2 regions of the Actinoallomurus sp. NPDC050550 genome follow, and region 2 is predicted to be linked to the other one. Evidence: riboswitches for the same ligand, from Rfam matches in the RefSeq annotation. Region 2 holds a riboswitch; the other holds the start of a gene.
What was found. A riboswitch is a leader RNA that binds a small molecule or an ion and turns the genes downstream of it on or off. The one in region 2 is predicted to bind cobalamin.

Region 1: another riboswitch for cobalamin. It lies ahead of bluB (5,6-dimethylbenzimidazole synthase); the one in region 2 lies ahead of AB0I04_RS14570 (putative cobaltochelatase).

What each region holds. Positions count from the first base shown of each region.
Region 1 covers NZ_JBFAJC010000046.1:63,971-72,410, forward strand. The annotation lists gene AB0I04_RS41520 (SAM-dependent methyltransferase) at 1-372, shown strand, start outside; gene AB0I04_RS41525 (hypothetical protein) at 511-918, opposite strand; gene AB0I04_RS41530 (hypothetical protein) at 1,324-1,464, opposite strand; gene AB0I04_RS41535 (FtsW/RodA/SpoVE family cell cycle protein) at 1,574-3,052, shown strand; gene AB0I04_RS41540 (transglycosylase SLT domain-containing protein) at 3,085-3,750, opposite strand; gene AB0I04_RS41545 (hypothetical protein) at 3,956-4,438, shown strand; gene bluB (5,6-dimethylbenzimidazole synthase) at 4,557-5,177, opposite strand; cobalamin riboswitch at 5,210-5,405, opposite strand; gene AB0I04_RS41555 (hypothetical protein) at 5,666-6,667, shown strand; gene AB0I04_RS41560 (glycosyltransferase family 39 protein) at 6,805-8,440, opposite strand, start outside.
Region 2 covers NZ_JBFAJC010000008.1:261,532-269,971, forward strand. The annotation lists gene AB0I04_RS14540 (alpha/beta hydrolase-fold protein) at 1-505, opposite strand, end outside; gene AB0I04_RS14545 (DUF397 domain-containing protein) at 585-692, opposite strand; gene AB0I04_RS14550 (helix-turn-helix transcriptional regulator) at 716-1,606, opposite strand; gene AB0I04_RS14555 (hypothetical protein) at 1,926-2,201, shown strand; gene AB0I04_RS14560 (DUF6504 family protein) at 2,393-2,668, shown strand; gene AB0I04_RS14565 (LLM class F420-dependent oxidoreductase) at 2,693-3,721, opposite strand; cobalamin riboswitch at 3,992-4,113, shown strand; gene AB0I04_RS14570 (putative cobaltochelatase) at 4,173-6,305, shown strand; gene cobO (cob(I)yrinic acid a,c-diamide adenosyltransferase) at 6,378-6,980, shown strand; gene AB0I04_RS14580 (cobyrinate a,c-diamide synthase) at 7,009-8,349, shown strand; gene AB0I04_RS14585 (GNAT family N-acetyltransferase) at 8,346-8,440, shown strand, end outside.

The DNA of each region.
Region 1 (8,440 bases), on a different contig from region 2:
GTGACGGGGCTGATCGATTTCAGCCGGCCGGTGGGAGTGTTGATGGTCGCGGTCCTGCACTACGTCTTCGATGAAGAGGATCCTGCCGGGATCGTGTCCGCGTTCAGCGACGTCATGTCTCCTGGGAGTCATCTGGCGATCTGCCACTTCACCTCTGAAGGGCAGGGCCCAGAGGATCTGGCCTTCTTGAACGGGCTGGCCGAGAGTGCCGGTGTGCCGGTGGCGTTGCGCGACCGCGAGCAGATCGCGGGCCTGCTCGGCGATCTCGACCTCATCGAGCCCGGGCTGGTTCTGCCCACGCACTGGCGGCCCGACCGGGCCTTGACGGAACCTTCGGGATGGCTGCTCGCCGGCATGTGCCGCAAGAACTGAACGACGGCGCGCTCACCACCATCGGCCGGACGTCATGGTGTAATTCCCCGGCCTCTCAGGATCGAACGGCCGCATCGTGTGACCTCACAATGGTGATCGTGCGATCGGGGTCGTAGCCCCGATCGCACGATAAGGGGTCTACTTGACGACCTTGACCGTCACCGGTTTGGACGTGGCGACGACGGTGACCTTCGCGCCTTTGACCCTGTCGATGACGACCTCGAAGGTCTCCGCCCCACGGTGCTTGGCGGCCTTGACATCGAACGTGAACGTGCCGGCCTTGCTGAGCCTGCGGGGGACGACTCCCTTGGCAGGGACCCAGTGTCCCTTGGCGTCCCTGGTCTTCAGTACGGCGACGTAGGTGACCTTCTTCCGCTCGGGGGAGAACTTCCCGTGCAGAGTGATCTCCTTGCTCACCTTCACCGTGGCCTTGTTCGCCTTGAGAGTGACGCTCTGCTTCGCGGCGGCCATCGCCGGCGCGCCGAACGCCAGTGCCGCGCCCGCTCCGACCGTAACGACAAGGGCGGCTTTCTTCGCGAATGCCATACGAGTCCTCCATCTCTTCGGAGACCGCACCATCAGGGCGGTCGATGAAACGGCAGTTTCGGGGAGCGGCAATTAGTGCCCGGTTAGCGGAGGCTTATACGTCTGTTGCCGATCTAAGATATGTCGCTCACCTTGTCAGGATAAGAAAGTGGTGGCCCACTCGATACGGCAGCTCATGGCCATCGAAGGCGTACACGCAGGCTCGCGAGCTGCCGATCCGCGGATGTTTGGTCACCGTTCGCTAACCCAGCTCTTCCCTGGGGTTAACACTGGCCCGGCTAAGTTATGTCGCCGACGCGCCATCCAGCGGTAAGGCGGCAGTTCGTGCGGCAATTATCCCTCGGGTGCGGTGACGGGTCGGGGTCATGATCTCCTGAGCTTCCCCCGAGGTGCGGGCGTCCGTTGTCATGCGGCTTGTGCCGCCGCGTAGGGCCGTTGCTGGACCGCACTTGGAGAAAACCACGGCTGCGAGACGCCCAAGGCCTGGCAGGTGATGGCGTGCGGCACATCGTGACCGGTCTTCTGGCCGGCGATGAAGGCCGCCATGCTTACCGGCGCTCCGCCGGCGTGTCGCCAGGAAGATGAGGAAGTGCTAGTGGATGCCGAGCCTGAAGTTCACGTAGCGGGTCGCCCTCGCCGTGGTGCCCAGCTCGTGATGCTGGGATTCGCCGTGACGGTCGCGCTGGCCGCGTTCGCGCAGGTCGGGCTGGCGCGGGACGGGCAACTGCCGGCTGGGATGTTCGGATACGGTGGCGGGCTCGCTGTCCTTGTCGGGGTCGCTTATGTGATCGTGGTCAGGTTCGCTCCGTACGCCGACCCGCTCCTTCTCCCGTTCGCGGTGTTCCTGAACGGGCTCGGGCTGGCCATGATCTACCGGCTCGACCTACAGCACAGCAAGAACTGTGTCGCGGCGAAGGCAGCAGGCCAGCAGTGCTACCCGATCAACGCCTCGGCGGCGAACCAGCTCATGTGGACCGCCATCAGCATCGTGTTCTTCGCGGTGGTGCTGCTGGTGCTGCGTGACCTCCGGGTGCTGCAGCGCTACCGGTACACCATCGGCGCGGTCGGCCTGTTCTTCCTCATCCTGCCCGGGCTACTGCCGTCCTCCATCAGTGGTGCGGGCGGCGCGAAGGTCTGGCTACGGCTCGGCGGGTTCTCGATCCAGCCCGGGGAGTTCGCCAAGATCGCCCTGATCGTCTTCTTCGCCGGCTACCTGGTTTCCAAACGCGACGCGATGTCCCTGGTCGGCAGACGGATCGGCCCTCTCGCGCTGCCGCGCGGCCGGGATCTGGGGCCGATCCTGGTGATCTGGTTGATCAGCGTGGCGGTCCTCGTACTGGAGAAGGACCTCGGCCAGGGCGTCCTGTTCTTCGGACTGTTCATCGCGATGCTCTACATCGCGACCGCGCGGGTCTCGTGGGTGCTGATCGGCCTCGGGCTGTTCTCCGCGGGTGCCTTCGCGGCGACCCAGCTACCCTTCCTCGGCCACGTCAACCAGCGGTTCACCGTATGGTCGAACCCGAAAGCGTACTTCGACGGCGGCTGCGCCATCGGCGGCAAGGTCATCAACCAGCAGACCCAGGCCTCCCTCATCCACGCGACGTCGGACACGGCCGACTTCGTGAGCAAGTGCGCCGCCCTGGGCGGCCACTACGCCGACAGCGGCCAGCCCATGCGAGCGATGTTCTCCCTGGCGCAAGGCGGTGTGCTGGGCACCGGGCTCGGGCAGGGCCAGCCGTACCTCACCCCGGTCAGCTACGCCGACTACATCTTCACCTCCTTCGGCGAGGAACTGGGACTCGCCGGACTGATGGTGATCCTGCTGGTCTTCGCGCTGATCGTGGAGCGCGGCATGAAGGCCGCGCTCCTCATTCGCGACCCGTTCCTGAAACTGTTCACCGGCGGGATCTCCTTCATCTTCGCCCTTCAGGTCTTCCTGATCGTCGCCAGCGTCACCGGGCTCATCCCACTGACCGCCGGCGTCACAACGCCCTTCCTGGCGCAAGGCGGATCGGCGCTGTTGTCGAACTGGATCTTCATCGCCATCCTCATCCGCATCAGCGACGCGGCCCGACGGCCCGCACCTCAACCGATCCAGGACGAAGGCATGACGCAGATAGTGCGTACCGGCTGAACATCGCCGGACACTGTTCAAAATGCTCACTGCTAACGGCGGAGGGCCTGTCCGGCCGTTGCCCAGTTCCCACGTAGGCGTTCCAGATAGGACTGGGCGATGTCACCAGGCTTGGCGCCTCGGGCGAATGCTCTCATAGCGCCGGGCCCGGCGTTGTAGCCGAGGGCCAGCAACTCATTTCGGGTGTACGGCCCGGACCATTTGGCAGGCAGGTCGGTAGCCAGATCATGCAGATACCAGGCCGCAGCAGTGATCGCGAGGTCGGGGTCGTCAGGGAGTTCTTCCCAGCGGCGGTCGGCGAAGCTGCGGCCGTGTTTGGTCTCATTGAACGCGGGCTTGTGCATGTCGGCGATGCCGAACGCGGCATCTGGCTTGATCTTCTGCCAGGCGCGTTCGAAGCCAGGGTCGTGTGGCTTGTCCGATTCGTTGTACAGGATCGCCATCAGCAGTTTCGGGCTGATCCTGGCCTCGCGTGCGTGCTTGATGACCTGTGCGGCAAAGCGCGCGGGGTCGTTCGAAGCCGACGTCGAATCCGATCGGCCAGGCGCCTTGCCACTCGGTGTCGATGCGACGCCCGACCTGCCGGACCCGGTCGGTCGCACGCCGCCGGAATTATCTTCGCCGTGTGTCAGCACCCAGTACACCGCGGCGACGGCCGCGACCAGGATGACAAGCCATCGCCCCGGATGGTCTCGCACCCTATGCCTCCCCGAATCCGCGCCGATCGATGCTTTACAGTCTGGTCCCCGATCAGCCTCATGCCATCGATCTCAAGGATGATGCCGCCGGATTCGGAGGTCATACCAGCACCTTAGGACTGAGAGCTTCCCGGCCCTACGTCTTACCGGGTACAGCCGGCCGCCGTGACCGCGAAGAGTCGATGCGCCGAAGTACGCTCGCCGAGTGACCGAACAGGTGCCGCGAGACCACAAGGCCCGCCGCTTGGAACAGCGTGGCCCACGCCGGTTGCGGGAGGTTCATCCGACCCGGCGTGGGTTGGTGCTGGCCTGGTGGGGATTCACCGCGACGTTCGCCGGGCTGCGCCTGTTGACTTGGGCGATCCACGTCCACGTCGCCGGGCTGGGCAATGTCCGGGTCGGTGGCGTGCACATCCACCATTACATCTGGGGCATCTTGGCGCTGATCGCTGTGGGAGCATGCGGGCTCGTCGAGCGCTCCCCTCGCTGGCGCATGTGGATGGGCCTGGCCTTCGGCATCGGGCTCGCTCTTGTCGTCGACGAGGCCGCTCTGCTGATCGAGCTCAAGGACGTCTACTGGGACCATGAGGGCGGGATCAGCGTGGCCATCGCGATCATCGTTATCGGCGTGGCAGGTAGTGCTCTCACCCTGACTCGAGCACCACGGACCGAGGCCGAAACGGGCTGAGCGCGACCCCGCGATCCGGATTCAGTGGCCTGCCGTCGATCCGGCTGCATGCCCTTCGTAAACCGTGCGCGTGGGGCGTTACGAACCCGCGGTGACCGACGATGACGCCCTGCGGGGCTCACCAGCGGTTGTGATGGATCGCGGCCTCCAAGGGGCGGCGGTGGCGCCAGCCGTGCCGTTCGAGATCCGGCACGGCTTCCAGATGGGTGACCGGCCCTACACACAGCCAGGCGACGGGCCGGATCCCGGTCGGGATACCGAGCAACTGACGCAGGTGCCGTTCGCGGTAGAAGGACACCCAGCCGACGCCCAGGTTCTCGGCGGTGGCGGCCAGCCACAGGTTCTGGATGGCCAGGCAGACCGAGTACAGTCCCGCGTCGGCGATGGCGTGTCGGCCCAAGACCGCGGGGCTGCCCCGGTCGGGATCGTAGGTGACCACGATCGACAGGCTGCTCTCCAGTACACCGTCGATCTTTATCCGGGCGAAACGGTCGGCGGCGGCCGTGGTGAGGGTGGCGGCGAACGTGGTGCGTTCGTGCTGGACGTGGTCGTAGAAGGCGCGCCGGACGGCCGGGTCCGCCACGATGATGAAGTCCCAGGGCTGGGAGAGCCCGACACTGGGCGCGGCGTGCGCAGCCGTCAGGATCCGGTGGAGGACGTCTTCTGGTATCGGCGCGCCGGTGAACTGGGCGCGCACGTCACGGCGACGGTGGACCACGTCGTAGATGTCGGCGTTCATGGGCAGGCTCCCGCTGCGTCAGGCCACCTTGGCGGTGGCCGATGGAGCGAGGCCGGTCTTCGGACTTCCGGATCGATGCCTGACCATCCGCCTTCCCGGCCTGGCGGCCAGTGGCTGCGCGTGCGCGCGTGGACGGCGGCTCCCCGGTTACCGCGGCGGGCCCGTGCCGGAATTTCACCGGCTTCCCGATTCTCCCCTCGTGGGGGCACCTCGCATCAGTTCATGCCAGCCGCGAGCGTATCAATCCCCGTCGCCCCCGAGTCGCCGGGCGTACTCGGGCGAGATCGGTCGTATTCGCCCGAAAACGGAGCCGTCCGGTGGTGAACCCGAATGCGGTGGGATTCGTATGCCTTACCGAGGAGTCGGCCTGCCGCCGATACCTGCGTCGGCATGTGCCCTGAGCGGGAGGGACGTCCCGCAGCACCTGGCCGGCGCGCCGCTGGACCCGGCGCCGCCCGCGATCTGATTCAGACCTAAGGAGAGCGATCTTGTCTTCGCAGTCAGGACCCGGCGAACGCGCGGAGTCGCTCGGTATCCGCCGGCCGGTGGAACTGCCCAAGGCGGACATCGAAGAGGCCGGAGACCTGGCGCCGGCCGGCGGCGCCGAGCCGGCCCATGAGGGCGACCGGTCCGCCACCGAGGAGAAGAAGGCCGGCGAGACCCAAGAGCGGCCGAAGGACACACCGTCGGCGGCGAAGGAGCAGGAGGACCCCGCCCCGGACACGGACGCCGCGGTGGCGGTCGCACCGCAGATCGGTGCGGTGAACGCCGAGGAGATGCCGCCGGACCGGCCGAAGAAACCCGTGCTGGCCGCGGTCGCGATCGGCGGGGCCGTCCTGCTCGCGGTCCCGATCCTGCTGATCGGCACGGGCTCGCACCACGCCAGGAAACACCCCACCTCGGCTGCGGCCGACAGGGTGCTGTCCGGCAACGGCCAGCAACCTCCGCCGGGCGCGTACACCTCCACGTCCCCGTCGGCCACCCCGACCTCGACACCCTCCGCACAACCGACGCACAAACCGGCGGCCACCAAGAGCGCCGAGCCCAGGGCACCCGGCAAGCCTTCACCTCGCGCCGATGCGGCCCACAAGGGCGGTCCCTCGAGCAGAGCGGCCCGCAAGGGCGTTCCGGCGGGTGAGAAGCCGATGTCGGGCGGGAATCCGTGGGCACTCGAAGTGCATGCGCCATACGGCCTCAACCCGGGTAAGACCCTGCGCACGAACCGCCTCGCGTTGACGATGCAGACGGGCGGCGACCTCGTGCTGCGCGGCACGAGCGGCGCGATCATCTGGTCCACCGGGACGCATCAGGCCGGTGCGTACGCCGAGTTCCAGGCCGACGGCAATCTGGTCGTCTACGCCGGCAAAGAGGCGGTCTGGGCGTCGGGCACGTTCGGCCACGATGGCGCGACGCTGGTGCTCCAGGCCGACGAAAACCTGGTGATCTACAACGGCCACGATGCGACATGGGCGACCAATACTCACGGGTGAATCCGCGACCGAGCGACACCGCTCGCGGCAACCTTCCCTGCCCGGACGGCCGTCGAGTTCGCCGTTGACGACCAGCCGCCTTATGTCCTGTCATGACGCCGCGCCCCGCAAGTCGGCTTGTCCCGCGACCTTCGGGTTCAGCCGCAGTGGTAGAGCCGCTGCGCCGCCGTGGCGTCACCGAAGAACGCCGGAGCGGACGGGTCCTCGGATGCGGAGCCCGCGTACGCACTGGCGGGTACGGCCGTGCACGCGGTGCTCACCCAGGAGGTGATCGCCGCGACCTGAGCGGCACCACCGCCTCGTCGGCCCTCGCCGCCGCCGAGCAGCACATAGTGCAGGTCTCCGTGGTCGACGAGCTGTCGGAAGTGGTCCAGGGTCGGGAACGGCACCTGGCCGGTGAACCCGCCCATGGGCAGGACGGAGGCCCCGGCGCCCAGGATGTAGGGAGAGGCGGCCGACCAACCATCCGTCGCGAACAGGTACTTCGCGCCGCCTCGATGTGCCCGCACGTAGGTGAGCAGAGCCAACTGGTCGGCGGTGAGCTTCCCGGAGGAATCCCCGAACCGCATGCCACGGGCGCCCCGGTCTCTCGCCGCGCCCATCGCGCGGGCACCCCCGCGCCTCGCCGCGCCCATCGCGCCGGTGAGCCACAGCGGTGTCATACCGCCCCCGCGCTGTGCGGGCCCGATGGCTCCCATGCCGGACGCGCCGTGCTGGGCGGAGGTGAACACCGATGACGCCCACGCTCCCGGCGCGATGAGGGTCGCGGCGACAACGGTGACCAGCGTGGCCGGGACGAGGCGACGGCGGAGCCCGCCCCATCGCCACGCGGCGAGCAGAACGAGGGCGATCACGCCAATCCCGATCACGGTAGGTACGAGCCACGATCGGACGGTCGGGAAATTCCATGTCAGGTAGACGGCCCACGCCACGGTGCCGATCAGCGCCAGGGGCAGGGCGACCGCACGCCGCCCGGACGTTCGGAACGCCTCCCACATCGCCACGAGACCCGCGCCGGACAGTGCGGCCAGCGCCACGTCGACGACGCCCATGTAGTACATGTGGCCACCGACGCTCCCGGCGCTGAAGACGACGAAGAAAGAGACAGACCACAGACCCCACAGGAGGTATCCGGCGCGCAGCCCGTCCGTCCTGGGCTCACGGCGACGCCATGCCAGGCCCACCACCAGGGCTACCAGCGCGAGCGGATAAAGCCACCCGGTCTGCGAGGCGATGGCGGGGGTCACCATCTTGTTCCACCCCTCCTGCTCGCCGAACCCGCGCCCGCCCATCCCCTGCGCGGGTCGCTGAGCACGGCCGTTCGCGAAGCCGGCTCCCGGAGCAAATCCCCCGGAGCCCGCGCCCGTACGGCCGGAGCGCTCGCCCATACCGCTCGGGTTCATGCCACCGGGGTTCGCGCCCGTACGCCCGAAGGAGCCGCGGCGGTTACCGCCACCGTGGCCCTGCGCCGAGGTCACGCTTCCCGTGCCGTCCGCGCTGAGTCCCACGGATCCGAACCGGTTGAGGAAGTTGTAGCCGACGACCATGCCGAAGGCGGAGTTGTCGGTGGTGCCGTCGACGTAGGGTCGGTCGTTCGCCGGGGTCAGGGTGGCCACGATGATCCATGACGCCGAGACGGCGGTCATCACCACGCCCGCGATGACCAGGCGCGTGAGGCGGCGTCGCAGGGGCGTGGGCGCGGCCACCAGGAAGGTGACGGCGAGAGTCGGCAGCACGACCCATGCCTCGAGCATCTTCGCCTGGAAGGCCAAC
Region 2 (8,440 bases):
GCGCGCCGAACACGTCCGGCCTCAGCATCGGCGTGATCATCGCGCCGTAGCCGCCGCTGGACTTGCCGCTGATCCCGCGGTGGTCCCGGTCGGCGAGCGTCCGGTAGTGCGCGTCGACCCACGGCACGATCTCCTCGCACAGGTACGAGTGGTAGCGCCCGGTGCCGGGGGAGTCGAGGAACTGGCTGCCGCCGACCGCCGTCCACGCGTCGACGTAGACCACGATCACCGGCGGCGCCTCGCCGCGCGCGAAGACCTGGTCGGCCAACTCCGGGAAGGGCTGCCGCCACGGCGGGCGGTTGCGCCACATCGGCAGCGAGCCGGTGTAGCCCTGGATCACATAGACCGCGGGGTAGCGGCGGTCCGGCTCGTCGTCGTACCCCGGCGGGACGTACACCCACAGCGGCCGCCGGTGCGGGTCGCCGAGAGGGTTGTCGCGCAGCAGATCGCTGGCGAAGTCGTGTTCGTCGATGCGTCCGGCGAGCTCGGCCGACCAGGGCAGCATGTGGTGATCTTAACCCGGGGCAAGCCCGAGAGGGACCGCGGGAGCGAACTCCCGCGGTCGGCTGGGCATGAGGTATGTGTCAGTCGTCGGAGCCGTCGATCACGGCGACCTCGACGCAGTCGGCATTGTTGGAACTGCGGCTGCTCTTGCGCCAGCCGGCGTCGGTGAGATCGGGGTGGCCACTCATCCCCTGCTCTCCTCTCTGCTAAATCACCCCCGCGGGTACGGGGACGCATTCTTGAACTCGTCCGCCGCCGCCGCGATGAACTCGGCTGACTCGTCGGGTGGCAGCGCAGCGGCCCGCAGATGGTCGAACCAGGTCGTGTGACGGCGGACGTCCTTCTCCTTCTCGAGAAAGATGTTCCCGGCGGGACAGTCGATGTAGACGACGTCCAGGTCGGTGGGGTCGGGAAAGCCGATGATCGTGAAGGCCCCGTCGACGCCCGGGTGGGCGCCACGCGCGAACGGCAGTACCTGGATGGTGACGCCGGGCAGCTCGGCGGCCTCGAGCAGCCGCATCAGCTGAGAACGCATCACGGTGATGCCGCCGATCGGCCGGCGCAGGACCGCCTCGTCGATCACGGTCCACAGCTCCAGGCGGCCGGGCTCCTGCAGCATGGCCTGGCGGCGGGTGCGCAGCGCGATGCGCCGGTCGACGTTCTCGGGGGTCTCGCCGGGCCGACCGGCCTTGATCAGCGCGCGGGCGTACTCCTCGGTCTGCAGGAGACCGGGCACAAGATGGGTCTGGAACGTTCGAATGGAGGCGGCGGAGGCCTCCAGGCCGATGTAGGTGTCCAGGCCCGCGGACGTGGACAGCACCGCTTCGTACTCGGTCCACCAGCCGCGCTGCTGGGCGTCCTTGGCGAGCCCGAGGAGCTGGTCGCGCTGGGAGCCCTCGGGCAGCCCGTAGAGGTCGAGCATGTCCCGTACGTCGCGGATGCGCGCCACCGACTTGCCGGTCTCGATGCGGCTGACGCGTGACATCGAGCACTCCAGGTGCTTCGCGACGTCTTCGATCATGAGACCCGCGGCTTCGCGGAGCCTCCGCAGCTCCATTCCGAGCCGGCGACGGCGAACGGTTGGACTACGGCCATCGGTCATGGGGCACCTCCATGGCGAGCGTCCTGCGGGAATGGCGAGAAGAGGGGGGGACCGGTGGTGGGCCGCGGTGGGTTAGGCCGAAACCCTCGGCCGGACCGCGGAAGGGCCGTTGAACTGTGCACGGGTGATGCCGAATCCGTCTGATCTATTTGTCCGAAAATACTTGCACGTCAAAGTGGGGGAGGACATCCTGACAGGGAAGGTCACTCACCGTTGCCATCTGGGCACCTTTTGCCACCGGATGGCACCCTACCTGTTCAACGCCCTAGGGCGTACCCCTTCCTGCCGTATCGTCCAAGCGCGAGAGGGGTGGCAACCCATGGCCGCCACTGCGGATTCCCCGTCCGGGCCGCGGCGCCGCCACCTGGAGGCGCTCGCCCGCGAGGTCGAGGCCCGCGGTCTGCGCGGCGTGCTGGTCGGGGCCGAGGAGCCCATGCTGCGCGTGGTCGAGCCGGCCGGCGGGCGGAGCGTGATGGTGGTCGCCATGCCGACGTCCCGCGTCGCCTGGTCGTACCTGTGGGGCCGAGGCGGCCAGGCGGACGCCGCCGACCCCGCGCGCGCCGCCGAGGCGATCGCGCATTCCCTCGGCCGCTGAGCCGCGGAGGCCGCCTGCGGGTCGGCACTTTACAAAACCCACTCCCGAACGTATGTTCGAACTTGTCGCCTGCCTTCCCCCAGGCTCACTCTCTGTCACCGATCCGGAAGGTGGGCGGCCCGCGTGGGCGGAGCGAGCGAAGGGTTCGCCAGGGCGTGCCCTGGGCGTGGAGACGCGCCGGGCGGCGGCCGATGAGCCGGGTGTACGGCGACCCGGTCGAGGTCTGGCTCAGCGACGGCAGGCCCTCGCGCTTCGTCTGGCGCGGCCGGCTCTACACGGTGCTGCGCGTCCTGGATCGCTGGGTCACCACCCGCGACTGGTGGCACGAACGGCATCCTGAGGCCCCGGAAGGCGCCGAGCGGGAGTTCTGGCGCGTCGAGGCCACCCCAGACCGGGCGATCGGCGTGTACGAACTGCGCCACGACCAGGCGACCGGCACGTGGATGCTCTCCCGCGCCTGGAACTAGGGCGCGTCCGGTGGATCACGAATCTCAGGACTCGACGAGGTCGCGGATGGCCTTCAGGGTCGATTCGTCCTTCACTCCGGCGATGAGGAGTGTGGTCACGGGGGAGTCCTGCCACAAGCGGAGGCGTTCCTTGATGCGGCCGATCGGGCCGAGCAGGGAGATGGAGTCGGCCAGCTCGTCCGGCACCGCCTTGATCGCCTCGTCGCGTCGGCCCGACAGGAACAGCTCCTGCACGCGTACGGCCTCCTCGGCGTAGCCCAGCCGCCCGATCAGGTCGAGGTGGAAGTTGCGGTCCTTGGCGCCCATCCCGCCGATGTAGAACGCCAGCGGGATCTTGGCGAACTCCAGTGCGGTCGCCAGGTCGTCCGTCACGATCGTCGTCACGGTCGCGGCGATGTCGAACCCCTCCCGGCGGCCCGCCAACGACGCGCCGAACACCGCCTCGATCTGGGCCGGATCGACGAAGAGGGGCAGCCAGCCGTCCGCGATCTCAGTGGCGAGGGCGATGTTCTTCGGGCCCTCCGCGCCGAGGTAGACCGGGATCCGCGGGCGTACCGGATGGACGATCGACTTGAGCGGCTTGCCGAGCCCGGTGACGCGGCCGGGGCCGTACGCCGACGCCGGCAGGGGCAGCGGATAGTGGGGGCCGGCGGAGGTCACCGGCTCCTCGCGCCGCCAGACGTCCCGCAGGATCCGGACGTACTCGCGCGTACGCTCCAGCGGCCGGGCGAACGGCACGCCGTACCAGCCCTCGACGACCTGGGGGCCGGACGCGCCGATGCCGAGGGTGAGCCGTCCGCCGGACAGCGCGTCGAGCGTCAGCGCGTGCATGGCGGTCGCGGCGGGGGTGCGGGCGGACATCTGGACCACCGCCGTGCCCAGTTTGATGCGCGACGTCCGGGCGCCGTACCAGGCGAGCGTGGTGAAGGCGTCGGAGCCGTACGCCTCGGCGGTGAAGACGTATTCGTAGCCGAGCCGTTCGGCGGCCAGCACCGTCTCGGTGGCGTCCTCCGGATCCCGCTGCCAGTAGCCGACGTTGATGCCGAGCCTCATCCGCGCGCCTCCCTAAAACTAGAACGCGTTCTATTCAAGCAGATCGACGTCGATCCGGCACGGCCCCGAGGCCCTGCGCCGGACCCGCAGTGTCCCTGTGCCGGACCCGCGGTGCCCCTGCGCCGGACCCGCAGTGTCCTCGTGCCGGACCCGCGGTGCCCCTGCGCCGGACCCGCAGTGTCCTCGTGTCGGAGCTGCGGCGCCTCTGCGTCGGACCTGCGGTGTCGCGCGCCAGACCGGATATGTCATGCTGTCTTCCGGCGATACGCGGAGGAACCCGGTGCGAATCCGGGGCTGTCGCGCAACTGTGACCGGGGAGTTCTTCCTCAAGAATGGCCACGGCGTGAGCCGGAAGGTCGAGGGCGGGCGGCGAGCCGGGAGCCAGGAGACTCCGGCCGCCGATGCCAGACCACCTACGGGCGCGTTAACCCGAGGAAAGGACGACCACCGGGTGAACACCTATCCGTTCTCCGCCATCACCGGGCTGGAGGACCTCAAGCTCGCCCTCCTGATCAACGCGGTCTCCCCGGCCGTCGGCGGCGTGCTGGTCCGTGGCGAGAAGGGCACCGCCAAGTCCACCATCGTGCGCGGCCTCGCCGCGCTGCTGCCCGACGTCACGGTCGTGACGGACTGCCGGTTCTCCTGCGACCCGCAGGCGCCGGATCCACAGTGCCCCGACGGGCCGCACGTCGACGACGACGGCACGCTGGTCCGGCCGGCGCGGCTCGTGGAGCTGCCGATCGGCGCCGCCGAGGACCGCCTCACCGGCTCGCTCGACCTCGAACGCGCCCTGACCGAGGGCGTCCAGGCGTACCAGCCCGGCCTGCTGGCCGAGGCGCACCGCGGCGTCCTGTACGTCGACGAGGTGAACCTGCTCCACGACCACCTCGTCGACCTCCTTCTCGACGCCGCCGCGATGGGGCACTCGTACGTCGAGCGCGAGGGCGTCTCCATCCGGCACGCCTCCCGGTTCCTGCTGGTCGGCACGATGAACCCCGAAGAGGGCGAGCTGCGGCCGCAGCTGCTCGACCGGTTCGGCCTGACGGTGGAGGTGGCGGCCACCCGGGACCCGGAGGAACGGGCGGAGGTCGTCCGGCGGCGCCTGGCCTACGAGGCCGATCCCGCGGCGTTCACGCTCGGCTGGGCACGGGCCGAGGCCGAGCTGGCCTGGCGGATCGGCCAGGCCCGTGCCAGGCTCTCCGAGATCGTGCTGCCGGACGGCGCGCTGCGCCAGATCACGGCGGTGTGCGCCGCGTTCGAGGTGGACGGGCTGCGCGCCGACATCGTGATGGCCCGTGCCGCGATGGCCCTCGCCGCCTGGCACGACCGGACTGTCGTCACCGCCGCCGACGTCCGCGTCGCCGCCCGGCTCGCCCTCCCGCACCGGCGCCGCCGCGACCCCTTCGACGCGCCGGGACTGGACGAGGACAAACTCGACGACGTCCTCGAGAACACCGGCGGCTACGACTCCGACGACGCCTCCGGCTCCTCCACTCCGAACGTGCCCCAGCCACGCGGGGGAAGCGAGCCGGACACCGAACCCGACCCGGACGTCACGGTCGACTGGGACGCCCGGCGCAAGCCCGACGACGAGGACCCCGATGACCCCGGCCCGGACGACGGGCCTGACGGTCCCAGCCCGGACGGCTCCGGCCCGGACGCGCCCGGCGACTCCGACGGGCGGGACGCCCAGGAGGGGCCGCTGGTCGACATCGAGCAGGCGCTGTCGGGCGAGGGCGCGTCGGACGAGGACGACGGCGAGCGCACCCGGGTGGACTCCCCGGAACCCGCGCCCGCCGACGCCGTCTACCGGACGCGGGTGTTCACCGTGCCAGGCCTCGGGGACGGCGCGCCGGGCCGACGCTCGCGCGCCCGCACGCCGTACGGCCGCACGACCGGCGCGCGTCCGGGCGCGCATTCGCTGCACCTGACCGCGACGCTCCTCGCCGCCGCCCCGCACCAGCGCGCCCGCGGCCGCACCGGCCCTGGGCTGGTGATCCGCTCCGGCGACCTGCGCGAACGCATCCGGGAGGGCCGGGAGGGCAACCTGGTGCTGTTCGTCGTCGACGCGAGCGGCTCGATGGCCGCCCGGCAGCGGATGCGCGCGGTGAAGGGCGCCGTGCTCAGCCTCCTCCTCGACGCCTACCAGCGCCGTGACAAGGTCGGGCTGATCACCTTCCGGGGCACGTCCGCCGAGCTCGCGCTGCCCCCCACCTCCTCCGTCGAGGCCGGGGCCCGCCGCCTCGAGACCCTGCCGACCGGCGGGCGTACCCCGCTCGCCGCAGGCCTGCTGCGCGCCGCCGACGTGCTGCGCGCCGAACGCCTGCGCGACCCCGCCCGCCGCCCGCTGCTCGTCCTCGTGACCGACGGCCGGGCGACCCACGGCTCACCCGCTGACGCGTTGCGCGCCGCCGGACTCCTGCACGGCGTCACCGCCGTCGTGGTCGACTGCGAGCGCGGCCCCGTGCGCCTCGGACTCGCCGGCGGGATCGCCGCCCGCCTCGGGGCCGAGGTCGTCCGGTTGGAGGAACTGGCCGCCGACGCCCTCACCGGCGTCGTCAACGACAGCAGGGCGGCGGCGTGACCCCGGAACGAGCCCGCAAGGTGATCAACCTCGACGATGAGTTCGTGACCGTCGTCGTACGGAAGGACTGACATGCCGCAGGGAAAGCCGTCGCAGGTGCCCGACGACGGGCTCACGACCCGCCAGCGCCGCAACCGGCCCCTCGTGGTCGTCCACACCGGGCCGGGCAAGGGCAAGTCCACCGCGGCCTTCGGGCTGGCCCTGCGCGGCTGGAACCAGGGCTGGCCGATCGGGGTGTTCCAGTTCGTCAAGTCCGCCAAGTGGCGCATCGGCGAGGAGCGGGCCCTGCGTGTCCTCGGCGACTCCGGCGAGGGCGGCCCGGTCACCTGGCACAAGATGGGCGAGGGCTGGTCGTGGATCCAGCGGGCCGGCACCGAGGAGGACCACGCGGCGGACGCGCGCGAGGGCTGGGAGCAGATCAAACGCGACCTCGCCGCCGAGACCTACACGCTCTACGTGCTGGACGAGTTCACCTACCCGATGAAGTGGGGATGGGTGGACGTCGAGGACGTCATCGCGACGCTGCGGGACCGCCCGGGCTACCAGCACGTCGTCATCACCGGCCGCGACGCCGACCCGCGCCTGGTGGAGTTCGCCGACCTCGTCACCGAGATGGGGAAGGTCAAGCACCCCATGGACGCCGGCCAGAAGGGCCAGAAAGGCATCGAATGGTGACCGTGTCCCCGATCGCGCGGGCGGTCCGGTGAGGATCCCGCGCCTCGTCATCGCCGCTCCCGCCTCCGGGAGCGGCAAGACGACGGTCGCGACGGGGCTGATGGCCGCGCTGACCGCGCGCGGGCTCGACGTCTCGCCGCACAAGGTCGGACCGGACTACATCGACCCCGGCTACCACGCGCTCGCGGCCGGGCGGCCCGGCCGCAACCTCGACCCGTGGCTGACGTCGGAGGACCTCGTCGCGCCGCTGTTCCTGCATGGGGCGCGCGGCGCGGACGTCGCGGTGATCGAGGGCGTGATGGGGCTGTTCGACGGGGCCGAGGCCGCCGGCGGGGGCGGGTTCGCCTCCACGGCACACGTGGCCCGGCTCTTGGACGCGCCGGTCGTCCTCGTCGTGGACGCCTCGTCGGCGGGCCGCTCGGTCGCCGCGCTGGTCCACGGCTTCGTGACGTACGACTCCACGGTGCGGATCGGCGGCGTGATCCTCAACCGGGTCGGGTCCGACCGGCACGAGCGGATCTGCCGGGCGGCGATCGAGGAGACCGGCCTGCCGGTGCTCGGCGTGCTGCGGCGCCACGCGGACGCCGGCACCCCGTCGCGTCACCTGGGACTCATCCCGGCGGCCGAGCGCAGCGCCGACGCCGTACGGACCGTCGAGCGGCTCGGCGCCCTCGTGGCCGAGTCCTGCGACCTGCAGGGCCTGCTCGCCCTCGCCCACGGTGCGCCGCCGATCGCGGCCGACCCCTGGGACCCGGCGGTCGGCCTCCCGGACGGCGTCGCGGGCGCGCGTCCCGTTGTCGCGGTCGCGGGCGGTCCGGCGTTCACGTTCGGCTACACGGAGAACGACGAGCTCCTGAACGCCGCCGGGGCGGAGGTCGTCCCGTTCGACCCGCTGCGGGACGAGGCGCTGCCGGAGGGCACGCGCGGCGTCGTGATCGGCGGCGGCTTCCCCGAGATGTACGCTCCCGAGCTCGCGGCCAACGAACCGCTGCGCCGCCAGGTCGCCGCGTTCGGCGGGCCGATCTACGCCGAGTGCGCCGGTCTGCTCTACCTCGCCCGAACCCTCGACGGCGCGCCGATGTGCGGGGTCGTCGACGCGGAGGCGCGCATGACCTCCCGGCTCACCCTCGGCTACCGTGAGGCGGTCGCGGTGGCCGACTCGCCGGTGACCCGGACGGGCGAACGCTTCCGGGGGCATGAGTTCCACCGCACGGCGGTGGTCTCCGGGCCGGGCGCCGAACCCGCCTGGCGATGGCCGGGGTCCGGGCCCGAGGGATTCGCCGGCCGGAACCGCCTTGCGTCCTACCTTCATCTCCATTGGGCTGGTAGTCCGGAGATGGCGAGCCGTTTCGCGGGAGCGTGCCGATGACGTTCGACGAGGGTGTGCTGCTGGAGACCCGGCGGCTGCTGTTGCGCCCGTTCGAGGAGGACGACGCCGACGACGTCCTGGCCGCGAGCCG